Regions from separate parts of the Actinoplanes sp. NBRC 101535 genome, predicted to be linked through region 1. Evidence: riboswitches for the same ligand, from Rfam matches in the RefSeq annotation. Region 1 holds a riboswitch; each other region holds the start of a gene.
What was found. A riboswitch is a leader RNA that binds a small molecule or an ion and turns the genes downstream of it on or off. The one in region 1 is predicted to bind cyclic di-AMP.
Positions count from the first base shown of each region.

Region 2: another riboswitch for cyclic di-AMP. It lies ahead of QSK32_RS11140 (C40 family peptidase); the one in region 1 lies ahead of QSK32_RS31280 (coiled-coil domain-containing protein).
Region 3: another riboswitch for cyclic di-AMP. It lies ahead of QSK32_RS08615 (C40 family peptidase); the one in region 1 lies ahead of QSK32_RS31280 (coiled-coil domain-containing protein).
Region 4: another riboswitch for cyclic di-AMP. It lies ahead of QSK32_RS45655 (transglycosylase family protein); the one in region 1 lies ahead of QSK32_RS31280 (coiled-coil domain-containing protein).

Region 1 covers NZ_BSSY01000013.1:211,173-216,100, reverse strand. Annotated here, with positions in the region: gene QSK32_RS31290 (ABC transporter permease) at 1-509, shown strand, start outside; gene QSK32_RS31285 (ABC transporter ATP-binding protein) at 502-1,272, shown strand; gene QSK32_RS31280 (coiled-coil domain-containing protein) at 1,304-2,323, opposite strand; cyclic di-AMP (ydaO/yuaA leader) riboswitch at 2,328-2,463, opposite strand; cyclic di-AMP (ydaO/yuaA leader) riboswitch at 2,671-2,807, shown strand; gene QSK32_RS31275 (coiled-coil domain-containing protein) at 2,813-3,841, shown strand; gene QSK32_RS31270 (glycoside hydrolase family 65 protein) at 3,909-4,928, opposite strand, start outside.
Region 2 covers NZ_BSSY01000003.1:469,481-474,408, reverse strand. Annotated here, with positions in the region: gene rsmH (16S rRNA (cytosine(1402)-N(4))-methyltransferase RsmH) at 1-5, opposite strand, end outside; gene mraZ (division/cell wall cluster transcriptional repressor MraZ) at 232-663, opposite strand; gene QSK32_RS11145 (hypothetical protein) at 1,326-1,655, shown strand; gene QSK32_RS11140 (C40 family peptidase) at 2,068-2,916, opposite strand; cyclic di-AMP (ydaO/yuaA leader) riboswitch at 2,923-3,046, opposite strand; gene QSK32_RS11135 (MurT ligase domain-containing protein) at 3,517-4,740, shown strand; gene QSK32_RS11130 (type 1 glutamine amidotransferase) at 4,730-4,928, shown strand, end outside.
Region 3 covers NZ_BSSY01000002.1:780,648-785,575, forward strand. Annotated here, with positions in the region: gene QSK32_RS08610 (sigma-70 family RNA polymerase sigma factor) at 141-1,142, shown strand; gene QSK32_RS08615 (C40 family peptidase) at 1,298-2,263, opposite strand; cyclic di-AMP (ydaO/yuaA leader) riboswitch at 2,276-2,408, opposite strand; gene QSK32_RS08620 (DUF3817 domain-containing protein) at 2,624-2,944, opposite strand; gene QSK32_RS08625 (hypothetical protein) at 2,983-3,417, opposite strand; gene QSK32_RS08630 (GAF and ANTAR domain-containing protein) at 3,976-4,815, shown strand.
Region 4 covers NZ_BSSY01000034.1:27,289-32,216, forward strand. Annotated here, with positions in the region: gene QSK32_RS44555 (class I SAM-dependent methyltransferase) at 1-328, shown strand, start outside; gene QSK32_RS44560 (saccharopine dehydrogenase family protein) at 281-1,504, opposite strand; cyclic di-AMP (ydaO/yuaA leader) riboswitch at 1,815-1,989, shown strand; gene QSK32_RS45655 (transglycosylase family protein) at 1,990-4,269, shown strand; gene QSK32_RS44575 (YybH family protein) at 4,474-4,839, opposite strand; gene QSK32_RS44580 (LysR family transcriptional regulator) at 4,910-4,928, shown strand, end outside.

The DNA.
Region 1 (4,928 bases):
TGCACTTCCCCCGGGCCAGCCTGCCCCTGTCGGTGGCCCTGGTCGAGATCCGCAACTTCATCGTGGCACTGGGCGTGCTGATGGCCATCGTGCTGCTGACCGGTGAGCCGATCACGTGGCAGTGGCTGCTGGTGGTGCCGCTGCTGCTCCTGCAGTCGGTGTTCAACACCGGCCTGGCCCTGGCCGGCGCGCGCTTCGGCTCGAAGCTTCGCGACGTCAAGCAGCTGATCCCGTTCATCATGCGCTTCTGGATGTACGGCTCGGCCGTGCTCTACCCGGTGACCATGTTCACCGAGAACGACAAGATCGACGGCTGGATGCTCACCCTGATCGAGTCGAACCCGATGCTGATCTTCATCGAGCTGATGCGTCACTCGCTGATGGAGGACGTGCCGCTGGCCGGCACCCCCACCAGCCTCTGGATCGGCGCGACCATCTGGAGCGTCGTCGTCGGGCTCGGCGGTTACGTGTACTTCTGGCGCGGAGAGAAGGGCTACGGCCGTGGCTGACAATCGGATCCCCACCGTCGTCGCTGACGACGCACACGTCATCTACAAGGTCAACAGCTCCGCCGCCGCGGGCAGCGGCAGCCCGCTGGCCAGCTTCAAGCGACTGGTGACCGGCTCCTCCCCCGCCAACGTCCGGGAGGTGCACGCCGTCAAAGGGGTGACCTTCGTGGCGTACCGGGGTGAGGCGATCGGCCTGATCGGCAGCAACGGCTCGGGCAAGTCGACCCTGCTGCGCGCGGTGGCCGGCCTGCTGCCGGTGGCCCGCGGCTCGATCTACGCCTCCGGCCAGCCGTCGCTGCTCGGTGTGAACGCCGCCCTGATGAACGAGCTGCCCGGCGAGCGCAACGTCGAACTGGGTTGCCTGGCCATGGGCATGTCACCCGCCGAGGTGAAGGCCAAGAAGGACGGCATCATCGAGTTCTCCGGCATCAACGAGCGCGGCGACTTCGCCTCGCTGCCGATGCGGACGTACTCCTCCGGCATGGGCGCCCGGCTGCGGTTCTCGATCGCCGCGGCGAAGCAGCACGACGTGCTGCTCATCGACGAGGCGCTGGCCACCGGTGACGCGAAGTTCCGCCGCCGCAGCGAGCAGCGGGTCCGTGAGCTGCGCGCCGAGGCCGGCACGGTCTTCCTGGTCAGCCACAGCGAGCAGTCGATCCGGGACACCTGCGACCGGTGCATCTGGCTCGAGTCCGGCCAGATCCGGGCGGACGGCGCCACCGACGACGTGATGAAAGAGTACGAGGCCTTCATGCGCAAGTAGCGCACGAAGGCCTCGCCGTGGGGCCGGTCGGTCAGTTCACCGAGAGATGCACGTGGTTCGTGTGGTCGCTCGAGGGATCGCCACCGGCCCCGCTGTACGACTTCCAGCCGCTGCTCGGCAGCCAGATCCGCCGGTACCAGATGACGTAGAGCACGTCGAGGGCCTCGGCGTTCTTGATGAAGTAGTTCGCCAGGTTGTTGCCGTAGGTCTTGTCGGCACCGGTGGCGTCGCCGCCGAAGGTGCCCTTCTCCGCGGAGAAGTCACAGGCCCGGCCCTTGGGGTGCTCACCGCTGTTCTGCTCGCGGAAGCACTTGGTGTACCTGGTGAAACCGTCGCTCTTCGCCTGCTTCAGAGCGTGCAGGGTGCGCGGGGTGAGGCAACCACCGGTGGTCGGGTCGTCCTCGGTGCACCCGCTGCCGGATCCGCTGGGCGCCGGATCCGCCGTGGCACTGTCACCGCTGCCGCCGTCGCTGCTCGACGAGGCGTCGGCGCCCTGGTTGGCCTTCTTCAGCGCGGTCTCCGCCTGGACCTTCTTCTTGGCCATGACGTTGACCTGCTTCGCCTGGTCACGCACGGCGGCGTCGATCGCGGTCTTGGCCTTGGCCTGGGTGTCGCGGGTCGTCTTGAGGTCCTCGATCGCCTGGTTCTGCTTCGAGGCCACGGTGGCGAGCGATTCCGCCCGGTCGACGAATCCGCCGGTCGAGCTGGCACCGATCAGGGCGGTCAGCGGTCCGAGCCGGCCGTTCGTGTAGGCCTGCCGGGCGATCTCGTCGAGCACCGCCTGCTTCGGACCGAGTTCGGTGTCCAGGCGCTTGACCTCGGCGGTCAGCTTGACCTGCTGTTCCTTGGACTTCTTCAGGTCGGCCTTGGCCTTGACGTAGCCGCTGGAGGCGTCCTCCAGTTGCTCGATCAGCGACTTGGATCCGCCCTCGCCGTCGTCGCCGGAGTCGCCCGGGGCCGCAGAGGCCGGGGACGCGGCGAACACCAGCCCGCACACGGCGACCAGTAACGCCGTGATCGGGGCGAATCGCCGCGCAGTCGGTTGCTGCACAGGTAATTCCTTCCGTCGGCCGCCGACCGGGTTAGCTGACGGGTTCGGGACGAAGGAAATCCCTACCGCTGGCGCGGATTCACCCCGAGGAAAATGGTTCCCCGGTTCGCCGGGGGGTGGCGATTAGGCGGCGGCTCCCATACGGGAACCGCGTCCGACCATACCCACTCGGGCCAAGGATCGACAGATCTCGTACGCACCGCAATGGGGTGACGACATGAGGTGATTCGATTACCGAAAGTCATTGTGAGGTAACGCATTTCGCCGTTCTCAGAGCCTGATCCACGGCGATATCTCAGGTAAACTCGGCGCCGGTCCTGCCAGGACGGCACCGCCCCCGAGTTGCCGGCAGGCCGCCGCCCAATCGCCTCCCAGGCGAGCCGGGGACCCAGGTCACTGGGGTGAATCCGCCTGACAACGGCGGTAGGGATCGCTTCCGTCCCGAACCCGTCAGCTAACCCGGTCGGCGGTGACAAGGAAGGAATGTTGATGACCGCACGTCCCCGCCGGTGGCTGACACTCGCCCTGGCGCCGCTGATGGCGACCGCGATGTTCGTGGGCCCCGTGGCCCCGGCTTCCGCGGCACCCGGCGGCAGCACCACGGCCGAAGAGGAGGACGAGGACGCCAACCTGTCGACCGTGCTGGAGTCGACGAACCGGCGTTACGTCTCCGCCAAGGCAGCCGTGGCCAAGTCCGTCAAGAACCAGAAGGAACTCGCCTCCGGCATCAAAGCCGCCGAGGCACGCCGGGACGTCCTCATTCCCGAGGTCAACTCGATCGCGAAACAGCAGTACATGACCGGCGACGTGAGCGCCCTGGGCTTCCTGCTCAGCGCGGACACGTCGAACGATTTCCTGAGCAAGGCGGTCTCCCTGGAGGAGATCAACCGGCTGCACGACAGCAAGCTGAGTGAGCTCAACGACGCCCTCGAAGAGATCACCGCGAAGAAGACCGCGCTGGACGCCGAGCTCAAGAACGAGCAGGAACAGCTCGCCGTTCAGAAGAAGCAGAAGGAAGCGGCCGAGAAGCAGCTGACGCTCCTCGGCGGTGGCACCGGGATCAACAGCACCATCACCGACGGCTTCGTCGCCGCGAAATCGGCGACGGCCAAGGCGGCACCCCGCAACGCCCAGGGCGGCTTCTCCGCGGAGAGCTGCAACCAGGACGACCCGACCACGAGCGGCTGCATCACGAAACGCACGCTCAACATGTACAAGGAGACCAAGAAGGCCGGCTTCGACCTGTTCGTCGGATGTCACCGCACCGGTGGCCCGTTCGAGCACCCGAAGGGCCGGGCCTGCGACTGGTCGCTGCAGAAGAGCGGATTCTCGTCGGCGCACAACGACAAGATGATGAAGTACGGCAACGACCTGACGGCCTTCCTGGTCCGCAACGCCGACGCACTCGGCATCTACTACGTGATCTGGTACAAGCAGATCTGGTTCCCGGCCAGCGGCTGGAAGCAGTACCACGGGGTCAGCGACCACACCGACCACGTGCACGTCTCGATGCTCTGACAGACCCACCGAAAAGCCCCCGTCCCTCGCTGCCGGCGAGGAACGGGGGCTTTCTCGTGGTACGGGGTCAGTGCACCGCGCGGCGCACCGGGGCCCGTCCGGCCGGCTGAACCGGCGCGGGGCCGACCGGCAGGGCCGGCGGGATCGCCATCGTCACCGGGCGGACCTGGGTGACCTCGATCTCCTTGCCGTGGTGGTGCAGCGTCAGCCGAGCCGAGCCGCCGCCGTTGCGCAGGGAGTAGGTGACCTCCTCCGCGGTGACGTTCACCCGCAGCCGCAGACCGTGCCAGAGCAGCGAGAACTCCAGGTTGTTGATCCGGCTGGGCAGGCGCGGCGCGAACGACAGCTGACCGTTGAAGTCACGCATGCCGCCGAGACCGGCGACCAGCGCGATCCACGACCCGGCCAGCGACGCCACGTGCACGCCGTCCCGGGCGTTCTGGTGCAGGTCGTGCAGGTCCATCAGGGCGGCCTCGCCCAGATAGTCGTGCGCCAGCTCCAGGTGCCCGGTCTCGGCCGCCAGCACCGCCTGCACGCAGGCCGACAGCGACGAGTCCCGGACGGTCCGCGCGTCGTAGTAGGCGAAGTTGCGCGCCTTCTCCTCCGGCGTGAACGCGTCACCGCGGATGTACATCGCCATGACCAGGTCGGCCTGCTTGATCACCTGCTTGCGGTACAGGTCGAAGTACGGGAAGTTCAGCAGCAGCGGGTACGCCTCCGGCGGGGTGCCGTCGAAGTCCCACTCCGAGAGCCGGGTGAAGCCCTCGCACTGCTGGTGGACGCCGAGTTCCTTGTCGTACGGGATGTGCACGGCCGCCGCCGCGTCCCGCCACGACGCCGTCTCCTCGTCGTCCACACCCAGCTTGCGCGCCAGGTCCGGGTGCCGCTTGCAGGCCTCGACCGCGGTCATCAGGTTCTGCTGCGCCATCAGGTTGGTGTAGATGTTGTCGTTCACCACGGCCGTGTACTCGTCCGGCCCGGTGACACCGTCGATGTGGAACCGCCCGTGCCGGTCGTGGTGACCCAGCGAGCGCCACAGCCGGGCGGTCTCCACCAGCAGTTCCAGGCCGACCTCACGCTCGAAGTC
Region 2 (4,928 bases), on a different contig from region 1:
CCCATTGCCCCACCATCTTGCGTCTCACCCGGCTCTTGCCGTGCCACACCGGCCCGGCCGCCATTCCGTACCACCAGATCCCCATCCGCTCATGTCCTATGCCCAATGAACCGGGCTCGGACACGCGCCTGGCGCCGGGGAAGAGGCGCCAGGAGCGGGAGCGGCTGGAGATCTCGAGGTACGGCAGCAGTGGCGTCCGGGCCGGTCACAAAGGCCCACCGAGTGCACGCCCTACAGTCCGCCGGGCAGCACCCCCTCCTCGATGTCGGCGAACTCCTGCTCGCTCGCCGCGAGGTAGTCCTCCCAGGACTGCTTGTCCCAGATCTCGACCCGAGTGCTCGCCCCGATCACCACGAGGTCGCGCCCGAGGCTCGCATAATCGCGCAGGTGGGCCGGTATGGTCACCCGCCCCTGCTTGTCGGGCACCTCGTCGTGAGCACTGGCGAAGAACACCCGGCCGTAAGCCCGGGCGGCCTTGTTGGTCACCGGCGCCTCACGTAGCTGACCGGCGATCCGCTGGAACTCCGGCATCGGGAACACGTAAAGACAGCGCTCCTGCCCCTTCGTGATCACGACACCTCCCGCCAGCTCGTCACGGAACTTGGCCGGGAGGATCAGCCGGCCCTTCTCGTCGAGGCGCGGGGTGTGTGTGCCGAGGAACATCCGGCCCCAACCCCCTTGCCGTGGCGTTCCGCTCCTTCGCGGAGGGAGTCGGACCACCTGTCAACTCGGGCCGGCAGGTCCCGTCTCGTTCCTCGGTCCTGCCACTGCGCCCCACTCTACTCCACTTCCCTCCACCTGCAACCCGAAAGCAGCCGCTCGCGAGGCCTTTTCGCGGACGTAATCCCTGTTCACAGGCGGTGGAGCGCAGTGGAGCGCTCTTCCATGATCCACTCCGTCCGGTTTCCGACATGGAGCGCTCACAGTCCCGTATGACCCACTTTCCAACCCGACTTTCCACCCCCCACACCCGCCCGCCGCGCCCCCCGGGAGGAAAGTGGAGGGACGCCACAAACCCCCCACCCCCTCCAGTGGAGCGAAGTGGAGCCCTCTCACCCGCCCCGCCCCTCGACGCCCCGCCCCGCCCCGCCCCGCCCCGCCCCGCCCCGCAAGCCCACACCCCTGCGAGCCCACACGTCACCAAGGGCAACCCCGACCCTCCACCCGACCGAACCCAGCCGTCGCCCACGGCCGACTTGCGGGCGCCGAGGAGGCGTGGCTGACGGCCGGACCCGGTCAGCCGTCGCCCACGGCTAACTTGCGGGCTCAGCGAAGCCATCCGCGACGGCCGGGGCTAGACATGTTTCGTCATCAGGGTCCGCGTGGTGAGTTCAGCCGCCCATCCCGCCCGTATTCACCACACCGCCACGGGCGTGGTGACTTCGGGCGTCCAGCGCGCCCGTAATCACCACACCGCCACGGGCGTGGTGACTTCGGGCGTCCAGCGCGCCCGTAATCACCACACCACCACGGGCGTGGTGATTTCAGGCGTCCAGCGCGCCCGTAATCACCACACCACCACGGGCGTGGTGATTTCAGGCGTCCAGCGCGCCCGTAATCACCACACCACCACGGGCGTGGTGATTTCAGGCGTCCAGCGCGCCCGAAGTCACCACGCGGATGGGCTTCGCACCCTGACCACGAAACGTGTCTAGATCAGCCGTCGGCCATGGCTGGCTTGCGACTTCACAACAACCACCCACGACGGCCAAGCCACCCGAGCCGCCACCCACGGCTCCCCGACCGCCCCACAAGAACCACCGACGACGGCCGAGCCTGCCCAGCCGTCGGCTACAACTAGGGTCTCGGACTCGGTCGCGGCCACGGCGTGAGGCGGGAAGCCGGGACGGTGCGGGACGGCGCGGGACGGCGTACACCGTGAAAGCGGGCCCGGCCGACGCAGGCGGCGGCAGAAGGGCGGAAACGCGCGTGGGGCCGTGACCCCACCAGGTCACGGCCCCACAACGCGTACTTCACCACGGCCGGCACGCCACCACGCCGCCTGACCGGTTACACCTTACTTACTGCACCCGCTGCGCTACTGCGCCGAACGGGCACCGGGGAGCGTCATGCCACCAGTCGGCGTACGACGTAGTTGCTGCTCCAGATCTTGTGCTTGCCGACCCGGGCGCCCGAGTGCGGCGAGTCGTACATGTATCCGTTACCGGCGTAGATGCCGGCGTGGTACCCGTACGACCCGTTACGGAAGACGATCAGGTCGCCGACCTTCTTGTTGCTCTTGGCGACCTTCTTGCCGTAATTCTGCTGGGAGTTCGCCTTGTGCGGCAGGGACTTGCCGGCCGCCTTCTTGTAGACGTACTTGGTGAACCCCGAGCAGTCGAAGCGCTTGGGCCCGGACGAGCCGTACTTGTACAGCGCGCCCTTGTGCTTCTTCGCCTCAGCGAGGATCTTCGCGCCACTCGCCTTGACCGTGATCTTCACCTTGTCGGTGGAGACCTGGTTGTAGCCCGTACCCGTGAAGATCGTCCGCACGTACGCCGTGGTCTTCGGCTTCGCGGAGAGGGTGACCGCACCGCTGCTGCTCGTCTTCGTGGCCAGTGTCTTCCACTTGCCACTGGACAGGGTCTGCAGACGGACGGTGCCCTTGGCGACCTTGCCGGTCTTGGGGTCGATCACCTTGGCGGTGACCTTGACTGCGGATCCCCACTTGATGCTCTTGCTGGCCGCCTTGGCGGTCAGCTTGGGCGTGACCTTCGCGGTGGCCACCGTGGTGGTCGCCGCGACCGGAGTGACCGTGGTCGGTGCGACCTCGGTCGTCGTCGCTGCCGCCGAGGCGGCCGACCCGGCCATGAGCTGGCCGGCGGAGAGGCAGAGGCCCAGGGACAGTGCGGCAGTGCCGGAACCGACGACGGTACGACGACGGGCCTGGCGGTGACGCGCTCTGTATTCGTGCACGGTAGAGATATCCCTCCGGCACGCCTGCGAGGTTAGCTGTCGGGTTCGGGCGGGAAGGTTGCCCGGCCGCACAAGGCGGCTTCACCCCAAGGTCTTCCCCGCTCGCCGCCGGATGTGGCGGTGACGCGGAGGACCGGTATTGGTTCCCCCGTCCCCGCCCCCGAATGCCTTGTTCGTGTCATGCAGTGGTTCCTCTGTCGCACCGACCGACCCGGGGCAGGGCTCGGCGTGAACCGGTTCGGTACGACCGGCGAGCGGTTGCCCCCGGCCACACCTTGGTACCCGAACAACTCCATGATCGTCAGCACCAGTTCCGCCACTCTCCGTGACGTCGAAAGTGGTCACTGTCCATTTTGTTACCGCCACGAGACAAATGCCGCTACCTCAAGTGAGCAGTTCAGTACGATCCGTATAAATCAATGGGTGAACCAGAACACATAAAAACCGAGACCGTCACCCGTTCGAAACACCGAATTGCCCCGACCGGCGGAAATGCCTCCGCCCGTTCAGCCGACCCCCCGACACCCGTTGATCGAGCCGTTCCGGCCACGCGACGTAACAACGGCTTCCGGTACCCTCGCTGGCGTGACGGACGGGAAATTGCCACTCATCGCCAAGGTCGCGACCACCGCGTCGAAGACCGCGGCCGCGCTCTCCAGAGCCGCGGGACGCGGCGACGGCTCGGTGATCGGCGGCTGGATCGGCCTCAAGATCGACCCTGACCTGCTGGCCCACCTCTCGTCCGGCCGGGCCGTGGCGCTGGTCTCCGGGACGAACGGGAAGACCACCACCACCCGCTTCACCGCGGCCGCCATCGGCGTGCTCGGACGGGTGGCCACGAACTCGTACGGCGCCAACATGCCGACCGGCCACACCTCGGCGCTGGCGAAGGAGGGCCACACCCCGTTCGCCGTGCTCGAGGTGGACGAGCACTACATGGCCCAGGTCATCGAGGCCACCCGCCCCCGGGTGGTGGCGTTGCTGAACCTCTCCCGTGACCAGCTCGACCGGGCGAAGGAGGTGGCGATGATGGCGCAGATGTGGAAGACCACCCTGGGCCAGCACCCCGACATCCGGGTGGTCGCCAACTCCGACGACCCGATGGTGGTCTGGTCCGCGAGCAGCAGCCCCCAGGTGACCTGGTTCAGCGCCGGCCAGCGCTGGCAGGACGACTCGTTCGTCTGCCCGGAGAGCGGCCACCCGATCGAGCGCTCCGGCGGCGACTGGTGGTGCACCGGCTGCCCGCTGCGCCGGCCGAAGCCGCAGTGGTCGGTCGAGGACGAGGGCGTCATCGACCCGCGCGGCGACTGGCACCTGGTCAAGCTGCAGCTGCCCGGCCGGGTCAACATCGGCAACGCGGCCACCGCGCTCGCCGTCGCCGCCGAATTCGGGGTCCGCCCGATAGAGGCACTCCCCCGGCTCGCCCGGGTGACCTCCATCGCCGGCCGGTACGCTCAGGTCGAGCGGGACGGCCGCAACATCCGCCTGCTCCTGGCGAAGAACCCGGCCAGCTGGCTGGAGGCCTTCGACATGGCCGAGCAGGCGCCCACACTGCTCTCCATCAACGCCCGCGACCCCGACGGCATGGACACGTCGTGGCTCTACGACGTCGACTTCTCGCCGCTGCGCGACGGCCGTCCGGTGCTGATCACCGGTGACCGTGCTTACGACCTGGCCGTCCGGCTGCAGGTGAACCAGGTGCCGTTCCGGCACGTACAGAGTTTCGACGAGGCGCTGGCGAGTGTTCCGCCCGGCCGCCTCGAAGTGATCGCCAACTACACGGCGTTCCAGGACATCCGAGCGGAGTTGGACCGTGTCAACTGAGTCCCTGCGGATCGTGTGGATCTACCCCGATCTGCTCTCGACCTACGGCGACCGGGGCAACCTGCTGATCCTGGCGCACCGGGCGGCCGCCCGTGGCATCCCGGTGGAGACCTACGAGGTCCGCTCCGATCAGCAGATGCCGACCACGGCCGACGTCTACCTGATCGGTGGCGGCGAGGACGGACCGC
Region 3 (4,928 bases), on a different contig from region 1:
CCGCGCACGGGGTTCTCAGGTGACACCCAGGCATTCGTGACACTTTCGATCCACCAGCCGGAATCAGTGCGAGCAGCAATTTGTTACGTAGATGTCAGCAACCGCAATGCACGAGCTGCGGACGTTACGGGAGAGGGCTGATGGACGCAGGTAATGCCCGTAACAGGGTTAGTGACGGCAATGAGGGGACCGTGGGCAACGTGGAGAAGAACACCGTGATGCGTACCGACCAGGTCGCCGAAGAACGCGACCTCGTCGGAGTCTACCTGCACGAGATCTCCCGGACGCCGCTGTTGGACGCCGCACGAGAGGTCGAACTCTCCAAGGCCATCGAGGCGGGACTCTTCGCCGAGCACCTGCTCGAGAGCGGCGAGACGCGGCGCGGCGTGAGCCGGGAAGAGCTGGAACGGCTCGTGACCGAGGGCCAGCGCGCGAAAGACCTGTTCATCCGAGCCAACCTCCGCCTGGTCGTGTCGATCGCCCGGCGTTACGTGCGGTCCGGCATGCCGATGCTCGACCTCATCCAGGAGGGCAACACCGGCCTGGTGCGGGCCGTCGAGAAGTTCGACTACGAGCGTGGTTACAAGTTCTCGACGTACGCCACCTGGTGGGTCCGCCAGGCGATCTCCCGGGCCATCGCCCAGCAGGAGCGGACCGTCCGCCTCCCCGTGCACCTGGTCGAAGACGTCAACCGGATGCGTAACGTCACCCGTCAGCTCGTCCGTGAGCTCGGCGGCGACCCGGAGCCCGAGCAGATCGCCGCGGCCCTGGGCGTGACCGTCGAGCGCGTCAACGAGCTCACCCGCTGGGCTCAGGACACCGTCTCGCTGGACACCCCGGTCGGCGACGACGGCGACACCAACCTCGGCGACCTGGTCGCCGACAGCGATGCCCCGTCGCCCGAGGAGATCGTGCTGAGCGCCCTGGAGCGCCAGCGCATCGAGGGCCTTCTCAACCACCTGGACGACCGCTCCGCCGGCATCATGCGGGCCCGCTACGGGCTCGAGGACGGCCGGGAGCACTCGCTGACCGAGGTCGCCTCGCGCTTCTCGCTGAGCCGCGAGCGGATCCGTCAGCTGGAGATCCAGGCGCTCGGCCGGCTGCGTGAGCTGGCCCGGGCCGAGGGCCTGCAGGCCGCCTGAGACCGGCCGGCCGGCTCCCCGTGAGCCGGCTCGGCCGCGCGGCGGCGGAGTGAGCCGGCCGGACTGAGAGCGGCAGACCACCTGACGACACCGCCACCACGACGAAGAAGGCCGGTACCCCGCGAGGGGTACCGGCCTTCTGTCGTACGCGGGTGTTACTTGACCCGGCCGTAGCCGTTCGGGGTCATGATGTTGATCGTGCGGTGCAGCACGTCCCGGCCCGCCGACGGCGCGTCGATGATCATGCCGCCGCCGACGTAGATCGCGACGTGCGCGTTGGACCGGTAGAAGACCAGGTCACCGGGCTTCAGATCGGCCTTGCTGATCCGGGCGGTGGCGCTGTATTGCGCGGCCGCGTTGTGCGGCAGCGACTTGCCGGCCTTGGCCCACGCGGCCGAGGTGAGACCGGAGCAGTCGTACGAGTCCGGACCGGCGTCACCGAAGCCGTACGGCTTGCCGATCTGGTTGAACGCGAAGGTGACCGCGGTGCCGGCCGAACCCGCGATGGTCGGGATCGTGCCGGTGTAGCCGCCGCTGCCGCCCTCGGTGGGGGAGCCGTAGACCGTCTCGCGCATGTCGTAGAGGTCCTCGAGGTCGCCCTCGATCTTCTCCTTGCGGTCGGCCAGTTCCTTGACCTGAGCGGCCTGCTTGGTCTCGGTGGCCTTGAGGGCCGTCTGCTTCTCGGCGTACGTCTGCGTGGTCTGGGTGAACGCGTTGATGTCCGCCTGGTTCGCCTGGGAGATCTGCTCGAGATAGGCCATCTTCTCGAGCATGTCGTCCTTGCCGCCGCCGAGCAGCACGTTGACCGCGCCGACCCGGCCCTGGATGTAGGACGTGGAGGCGATCGTCTGAACCTTGGCGGTCGCCGAGGCCAGCGCGACCTCCGTGGGCTTCAGCGACTCCTTGAGCTTCTTCGCCTCCGCCTTGGTGTCCTTGAGGTCGATCCGCATCGCGTTGTACGACTCGGTGACGTCCTCGAGCTTCTCCTCGGCCGTCTTGATCTTCTTCTTGAGCTCAGACGCGGAGGGAGCCGCCTGTGCGGCCGTGGCGCCGGACGCGGCGACGGCGAACGCGGTCAACGCGACCACGAGCGCCCGGAGCCCGGTTCGGGGGTGTGGCACTGGTAAGGGGCCTTTCTTCCGCTTGGCCGCCTACCGGGTTAGCTGACGGATTCGGGCTGGAAGAAGTAGCCCTACCGCTTGCGCGGATTCACCCCACGTAGTGGTTCCCCGGCTCGCTTTTCACGGCAAACGGCGCCCACGGGGAGGGCGCCGGGAGCCGCACGTGATTCGGCGGCGCTGGCCGGTGCCACCGAGGGTTTGTGGCTGCGGACCGGACCAACCGCATTAACTTATCGAGGCGGGAAAAGAAATCAAGGCCCGGGGGCCGGGTTTCTACCATTAGCCGGACTTGTGTGGTTAATCCTGATAACGCGCAGTCATTTGATCACCGCTAAGCGTTAAAGCCGCCCGCCGGTAACACTATTCGCTCAGTGCCGGTTCCAGCGAGTGAACGATCCAGCTCTTGGTGACCCGGCGCTCGGCCCAGAACGAGAAGAACGGAATCGTGCCGGCCAGCATCACCAGGATCATGCGGGGGAAGGCCCACTTCGCCCGGCGCGCCAGATCGAAGGTCAGCACCAGGTAGACCATGTAGAGGAAGCCGTGGAACGGGCCGACCGTCTCGACGACGACCGGGTTGCCGCCGATGTACTTCAGCGGCATGCCGATCACCACGAGAAGAATCAGGACGACGCCGACGATCCAGGCAATGGTCCGGTAACGGGTGAGGGCTCCCTGCACGGCGAACGGCTCCTTCTCGATATCTGCCGGTGAAACGGCTATTGGGGGATGCGACCGGGATAGTCGGCCGGGCGGGCGCCGGGGTGGGCCGCCAACCAGGCGAGATAGTCGTTGTACGCGGTCAGCTCGGGATCGTCGGCCGCGGGAGTGGCCGTCCGGGCGGCGACCCGGACCGGGCGTCCCAGCGTGACCGGCGCGCCGGGCGTGCGGTCGGCGGTGGCCGGCGTGGGCGTCTCCGCCACCGGCTCCTCGACCACGCCGCTGACCTTGTGGCGGGCGAGCTGCACCTCACGCCACCAGATGAAGATCACGAATCCGCCGAAGGCCGGCCACTGGAGCATGTAGCCCCAGGAGACCGCATTGCCCGAGGAGGCGCGGCTGAACTGCCACCAGCCGAGAAGCAGGCAGCCCACCGTCAGGATCACCGCGAGCAGGTGACGGGCCAGCCAGGCCGGGGTCCACAGCCCTTTCATGCACCCGAGCGTACCGGCGTGTCCCCGGTGTCCGTCCGCTCGGTCCGGCCCGGAGACGATCACCATGGTGCTGATGTGATTCACGTCACGATGACTGCCGGAATCCCGGTGGCCTACCGACAGTTGTGAACAGATGCCGGTGTGCCCAGTGTCCCCGGGCCTCACCCTTCGCCTGCACGGAATACCAGTTCGGCTGGAGCCGTGTTGAGCCTTTCGCCGCGAGGCGACCTGCACACCGGCATCTACCTTCGGCGCCGCCCCGGATCATCCGGGGCGGCGCTGCCGGTCTACCGCCCGGCACCGCGGCCCGGTTCCGTCTGGCCACCCACCCACCCGCCCGGCGCGGCCTCCTGGCCGGTCTGGTCACCCGCCCGGCGCGGCCTCCTGGTCGGTCTGGTCACCCGCCCGGATGTGTCCGGGTTTCACGCCCGGTTTCGTCCGGCTTCGTGTCGGGTTTCCGGCAAGCTTCCATCGGTGAGACGGGGTTAAACGGACAAGACCGCCCGTTCGGGGCACGTCGCCGACATCTTTCCGGATCGACGTGGCAGTATCCGTCGGGTGTCTGCCCCGCAACGTCGCGTCCCGGCCGCCCAGCGCGGCGCCCGGCCGGCCCGGCGCGCCCGCCTCGCCGCGGCATCCTCCTTCCTCGGTCCGGCCCGTCGATTCGCCGCTCTGCCACGCCGGAGCAAGTCCTCCCGCCCAGCCCCGTCCACGGCGGGTGGGCCGCACCCGGTCGAGCTGGCCGGCCTGCTGAACGAGTTGACGGTCCGGCTGCTCGGCGCGGACACCCTCACGCACGCTCTGGACCGGCTGGCCGCCTTCGGCGCGAGCGCCCTGCCCGGCGTGGTCCGCTGCTCGGTGGTGCTGATCGGCGAGGGTGGCCCGCTCACCCAGACCGGCGCCGGCCGGGCGGGGGAGAGCTTCGATCTTCTGCAGTACGCCGGAAGCGCAGGTCCCGGGCTCGAGGCGGCCCGGACCCGCTCCCTGGTGATCAGCACCGACCTGGCCGCCGACGAGCGGTGGCCGGAGCTCACCGGCGCGGCCCGCTCCGAGGGCGTTCGGGCGGCCGCGGTGATCCCGCTGGACGTGCGGCGGACCGCGGTCGGGGCGTTCAGCGTCTACCTGGACCGGGACGGCGACGTCGGACCGGACCTGCTGGTGACCGCGATGGCAGTGGCCGGACAGGCCGAGCTGCTCCTCGGCGAGTTGCGCCGCCGGGAGGCCCTGACCGAGGGCGCCGAGGTGGACCGCGCCGTCGGCGTGATCATCGCCCAGCGGGGGTGCAGCGTGCAGGAGGCCTACGCCGTCCTGCAGGAGAGCTCCCAGCGACTCGGACTGGACCGGCGCATCGTCGCCGAGCGCCTGGTGGCCGCCGCCGCCCGCAAAGCCACCGACTGACCCCCTCGACCCGCTCCCGGGGCGGTGTGGAGACGTGCCGGTGATTCTCCGCGTGAACCTGTCGAGGGGTGTGGTGAGTCCGGGCCCGGTGCGTGCCTGAACCCACCACGGTG
Region 4 (4,928 bases), on a different contig from region 1:
GATCTATGCGGGGTACGCGCTGCCACACCAGCCACCCGCCTCCTTCGACCGGGTGTGGGCGGCGGCACGGGCGGCACTCCGGCCCGGCGGGTGGCTCGCCGCGGACCTCTTCGGCGACCGGGACTCGTGGGCGGGCAACCCGCAGCTGACCTTCCTCGAAGAGGGTGAGCTGCGGGAACGCCTTCACGGGCTGGAGATCGTGCACTGGCGGGAGGAGGACGCGCCGGGGCCCGCGTTCAGTGGGCCCAAGCACTGGCACGTCTTCGAGGTCATCGGCACTTCACCGGCCGGCGGGGTGGACCGTGATCTCGACGCCGGCCGCCCGTAGCCGGTCGACCAGGGCATCGCCGAGAGCCGTGGCGGGAGTCAGCACCCCACCCTCGGACTCGGGAAGCCTGTCCCGGTCGAGGACGAGCGCGAGAGCGGACTCGCCGAGCATGACGGCGGTCGCCGCGTACCCCGGATCGCCTTTCGCCCGGAACCGGGCACGATAGCGCTCACCCTCCACCGTCGTGGTGAAGATGTCCACCGTGAAATGCCCGTTACGCCGGGTCTTCTCATCCGGGCCGGTCCCGGGTCTCGGCAGGATCCGGTCCAGCAGAAAACGCGTCGGCGGCACGGCCAGACCGAGGAAGAGACCGGTCAGGCCCATCTTGAGTCCGAAAGCGAACACCGGCGACAGCGGGGAGGCACCGACACTCACCGCCTCCCGGTAGCGGAACCGGCGACCGTAGGCGTGACCGCGCAGAGCGTTGCTGCGCCGCACCACCCGGGTGTTGTAGGAGGCCATCACGAACGGCGCCAACTGCCCGCGCAGACTCGGATCCACATCGGAGGCGGGCACCGAGACCATGTCCGGCTGGCGGCCCAGGTCCGGCTCGGCGTCGCGATCAGGAGTCAAGGAGTACGGGCTGGCGGCGGCCCGTCGCAGCGCGGGATCACTGCGTACCGCGTCCACCTGACCGCGCATCGAGTCGATCGTCCCGCCGCTGATACCCCCGGACAGACTCGTGACCACGAGCGTGGTGTCGGTGAGTTCGCTCCGGACATGCTTGTGGAGCACGTGAACGCCGATGTCGGACGGGATCGAGTCGAAACCGCACGAGTGCACGATCCGGGCACCGGTCCGCCGCGCCGTCTCATGATTCGCGGCGATGCTGTCCCGGACGAACAGCACCTCACCGCTCAGATCCAGATAGTCGGTGCCGGCCTCGGCACACGCGTTGACCAGCGGAAGACCGTGCCGCGCATAGGGGCCGACGGTCGTGACCACCACCCGTGTGCGGGCGGCCATGGTGGTCAACGCGTCCCGATCACCGGCGTCCGCAACGATCACGGGCCAGTCGACGCCCAGCCGTGCGCGTACCGACTCCAGTTTCTCCGGTGAACGGCCAGCCAGTGCAATTTGTGTTTCTGGTGGAGCATTCTCGGCCAGGTGTTGCGCCACCAGCGCACCGACGAAACCGGAAGCACCGTAGACGATCACATCGAAGTCGCGGCTCATGGCTGCCGATTGTGCACCCTGGGTGGAGGGTCGGCTACTGGCAGGTAGTTGGTGGTTATCCCGCAAAGGCCGACCAAAGCGTCTAATTTACGAGAAGGCGCCACCTGCCAGCCTCCGGGTTGGTGCACCATCACCGTGCTTCACACGCCGGTGAGCAGCACCGCGCCGGCCTTGCATGCCGGTGGCAGCATCGCGGCCGGCGTTTGTGCGCCGGTGGCGGCACGACACCGGCTCTGCATGCACGGTGGCAGCACGACACCGGCTCCGCATGCCGGTGACAACACCATCCGGCGGCCCGCACGCGGGCACCGTGGCCGGAACGCCGAATCCTTGCCGCCGGCCACGGACACGAACCCAGGCAGGGAGCGGGGGACCCACACGTTCCTCGGCGCTGACACGCGCCTCGGGGTGAAGCCGCACACGACGCGACCGGGCACCTCTGCCCGAACCCGACAGCTGACCTCGCAGGCGTGGAGGAAGCTCAGATGCATCACATACGTAAGCAGGCCGTTGTCGGACTCACCGGCACGATGGTCGCGTTCTCGCTGCTGGGCACCGAGTCGGCGGCTTTCGGGGCCGAGGTCAACTGGGATGCGGTAGCCCGCTGCGAATCAGGCGGCAACTGGCGGATCAACACCGGCAACGGCTACTACGGGGGCCTGCAGTTCACGCGTGGCACGTGGCGCGCCTACGGCGGGTCGAAGTTCGCCGGGACCGCGAACCGGGCCAGCAAGAGCGAACAGATCCACGTGGCGGAGCGGGTGCTCCGCGGCCAAGGCATCGGCGCGTGGCCGACATGCGGCAAACACGGCCGCCGGGGTGTCTCGTCCGCCGCGGCCCGCAAGGCGGCAGCCGAACGCAGAGCAGCCGCAACGGCCCGCGCGGAAGCCCGAGCGCAGGCCAGAGCGGAAGCCCGCAGGCAAGCCGCCCAGCGCAGAACAGCCGCCCGCCAGGCCTTGGCACAACGCCAGGCGGAGGCCCGCCGACGCGCAGCGCTGCGAGCAACCGAGATCCGCGAGAGGGCGATCCGCGAGAGGGCCCTGCGAGAGGCCGAAGCCCGCGAGTTCGCCGCCCGAGACGCCGCAGCCCGAGACGCCGCAGCCCGCGAGGCAGCCGCCCGCGAGGCAGCCGCCCAGGCGGACGCAACCCGTAAGACGGCCGCTCAGGAAGCGACAGTCCAGACCGCTGATGTACGTGCGGGTCAGAACACGGATGTACGTGCGGGTCAGAACACGGATGTGCGGACAGGGAAGAGCACGGCCGGCTCTGACGACACGAGCCGGAAGACGGCATCTCAGACAGCCGAAGTGCGCACAGGCAGAGACCCCGGCAGCGCCGGCAGCGCCGCCCAGAAGGCGACGGCCCCATCCGCCGGTGTGCGTGCGGGCAAGAACACCGGCGGCGTCGGCAGCGCCGCTCAGAAGGCGCCGGCCAAGACCGTTGAGGTGCGCGGGGGCGGGGGCTCATCGCGCGGCAGCTCGGACGAGCGACGTTTGGCGCGACCCGGGACGCAGGTCCGCGACGGGAGCGAGGTAACTCCGTCAGACGGCGCGTCGCGCGAAGTGGCCTCTGAACAGAATCGGATCATGCATGAGGCCGCGGCATGGGAGAGAGTCACCCGGCTGCGGATTCTTCGGCTGACGGGTCAAAAACGCCCCACCGGGGCCGCCACCGCTCAAGCTCAGACCGGTAGCGCGGCGGGCGACGGAAAGCGCCTCGATCCGACTGGACAACGACAGCGGCCAGCAGGACCGGGCACGGCAGAGCGAACGACAGCCGGACTTGGGGCAGCGGAGCAGGGGACGGCTGAGCGGGAGACGGCTGAGCGGGAGACGGCTGAGCGGGAGACGGCTGAGCGGGAGACGAAGGGGCGGGGGAGGATTCGTAGTGCGGTGCGAGTGGTCCTGGAAACGCGCCAAGGCCGTGAAATGCGGCTGGCCGCGACGCGGGCGGACGCGATCCGGCGGCAGATCGAACGGGCTGCGGCCGAGCGGAAGGCCTCGCTCAAAGCGGTAACCGCCTTCTCCGGTGCGGCAAGCGTGAGCGCGATCAGCCTGGTGCGTGGTGGCGGCACGCTGCTGCCGCGGAACCTGGCTGGTCCGACGCCTCCCGCGGGCGCCCCTCCTGCGGGGGCCCCTCCCGTGTTGGCGATTCCTGACGTCGCCGCCTCGGGATGGACCACACCGAGTCCGACCGCCTCCGGGGCGATGGCTCCGGGACCGTTCGTGCCCGGGCCGATCACGCCGGGCGTGGACCTCCCGAGCCCGGTGCCGGTGCGCGCCGAATCAGCGACATCGGGATCGACCGGCACCACACAGGGCAGCACGAGTTCGACCGGAACAGGGCTGACCGCGACGATGATGGCGGCTGTGGTGCGGGACCTGCGGGCTGACGACGCCGGCCGGACCCGAGCCGTCCGGATGAACCAGGTCGCGATGGCCAGTGCGGCCAAGCCGTTCCTACGGCCCATCCCCGGACGACCAGTCGCGGGACGGCCGATTGCCGGACGACCCGCCGGAGGACGGCCGGTTGCCGGACGACCCGCCGGAGAACGGCTCAGCACTGGCGGAACTGGCCGAACCGGCGGAACGGTGCGGAAGGGTGGCGTAGGAATAAGCGTCCACGTCGTGCGCCACGGTGACACACTGACCTCCATCGCGGCTCAGCACGACATCACGGGCGGCTGGCGTCATCTTTATCGCCTGAATGATGAGCTTCTGCGTAGCCCTCACCTGCTTTACCCCGGCCAGCGCATCACGCTGTGACCGTGGCGATCCGGCCGTCCCCGAACTCGCGGGACGGCCGGACCCATGCTCGCCGCGGCCCCGAAGGCCACAGCGAGCACAGCGACGCGCCTCATAGCGGGCACGACAGCACCCCTTACAACGGGCACGGCAGCACGCGTCACAACCGAAACGACAGCACGCGTCACAGCGAGCACGGCAGCGGCGTGTTTCACGGCCACGCGGTCACGGGGTGGGGTCGACGAACTCGGGCTGGTCGAGGACTCGCAACCAGGTGCCGTCAGGCTGCCGGCGGACGACCTGGGCCCGCGCGCCGGAACCGTCCTTCGGTGGCGTCGAGGTGAGCGCCAGGTCTCCGCTGATCAGAGTGGGCAGCGGCTGCTCGGGCTCGAACTGTGGCATCCGGGGAAGCAGTTCCTCCCACAGCTTGTGGATCGCGGCGCGACCGCGGGTCTGCGAGCCGGGCGGGAAAGCCATCACGGCGTCCTCCTCGTAGAGCAGCGACAGGCCCTCGGCATCCTTGGCATTGGCGCGCTCGACGAAGAGACGCGTCAGGTCTTCGGGCTGGTGAGCCTTGGCGTGTTCGGTCATGCCTCCACTCTTCCCCTCCCCCGATAACAAGTCCAACGCATACTTCTCATGACAACTACAATCCTGACTCATGGATCTGCGTCAGCTCG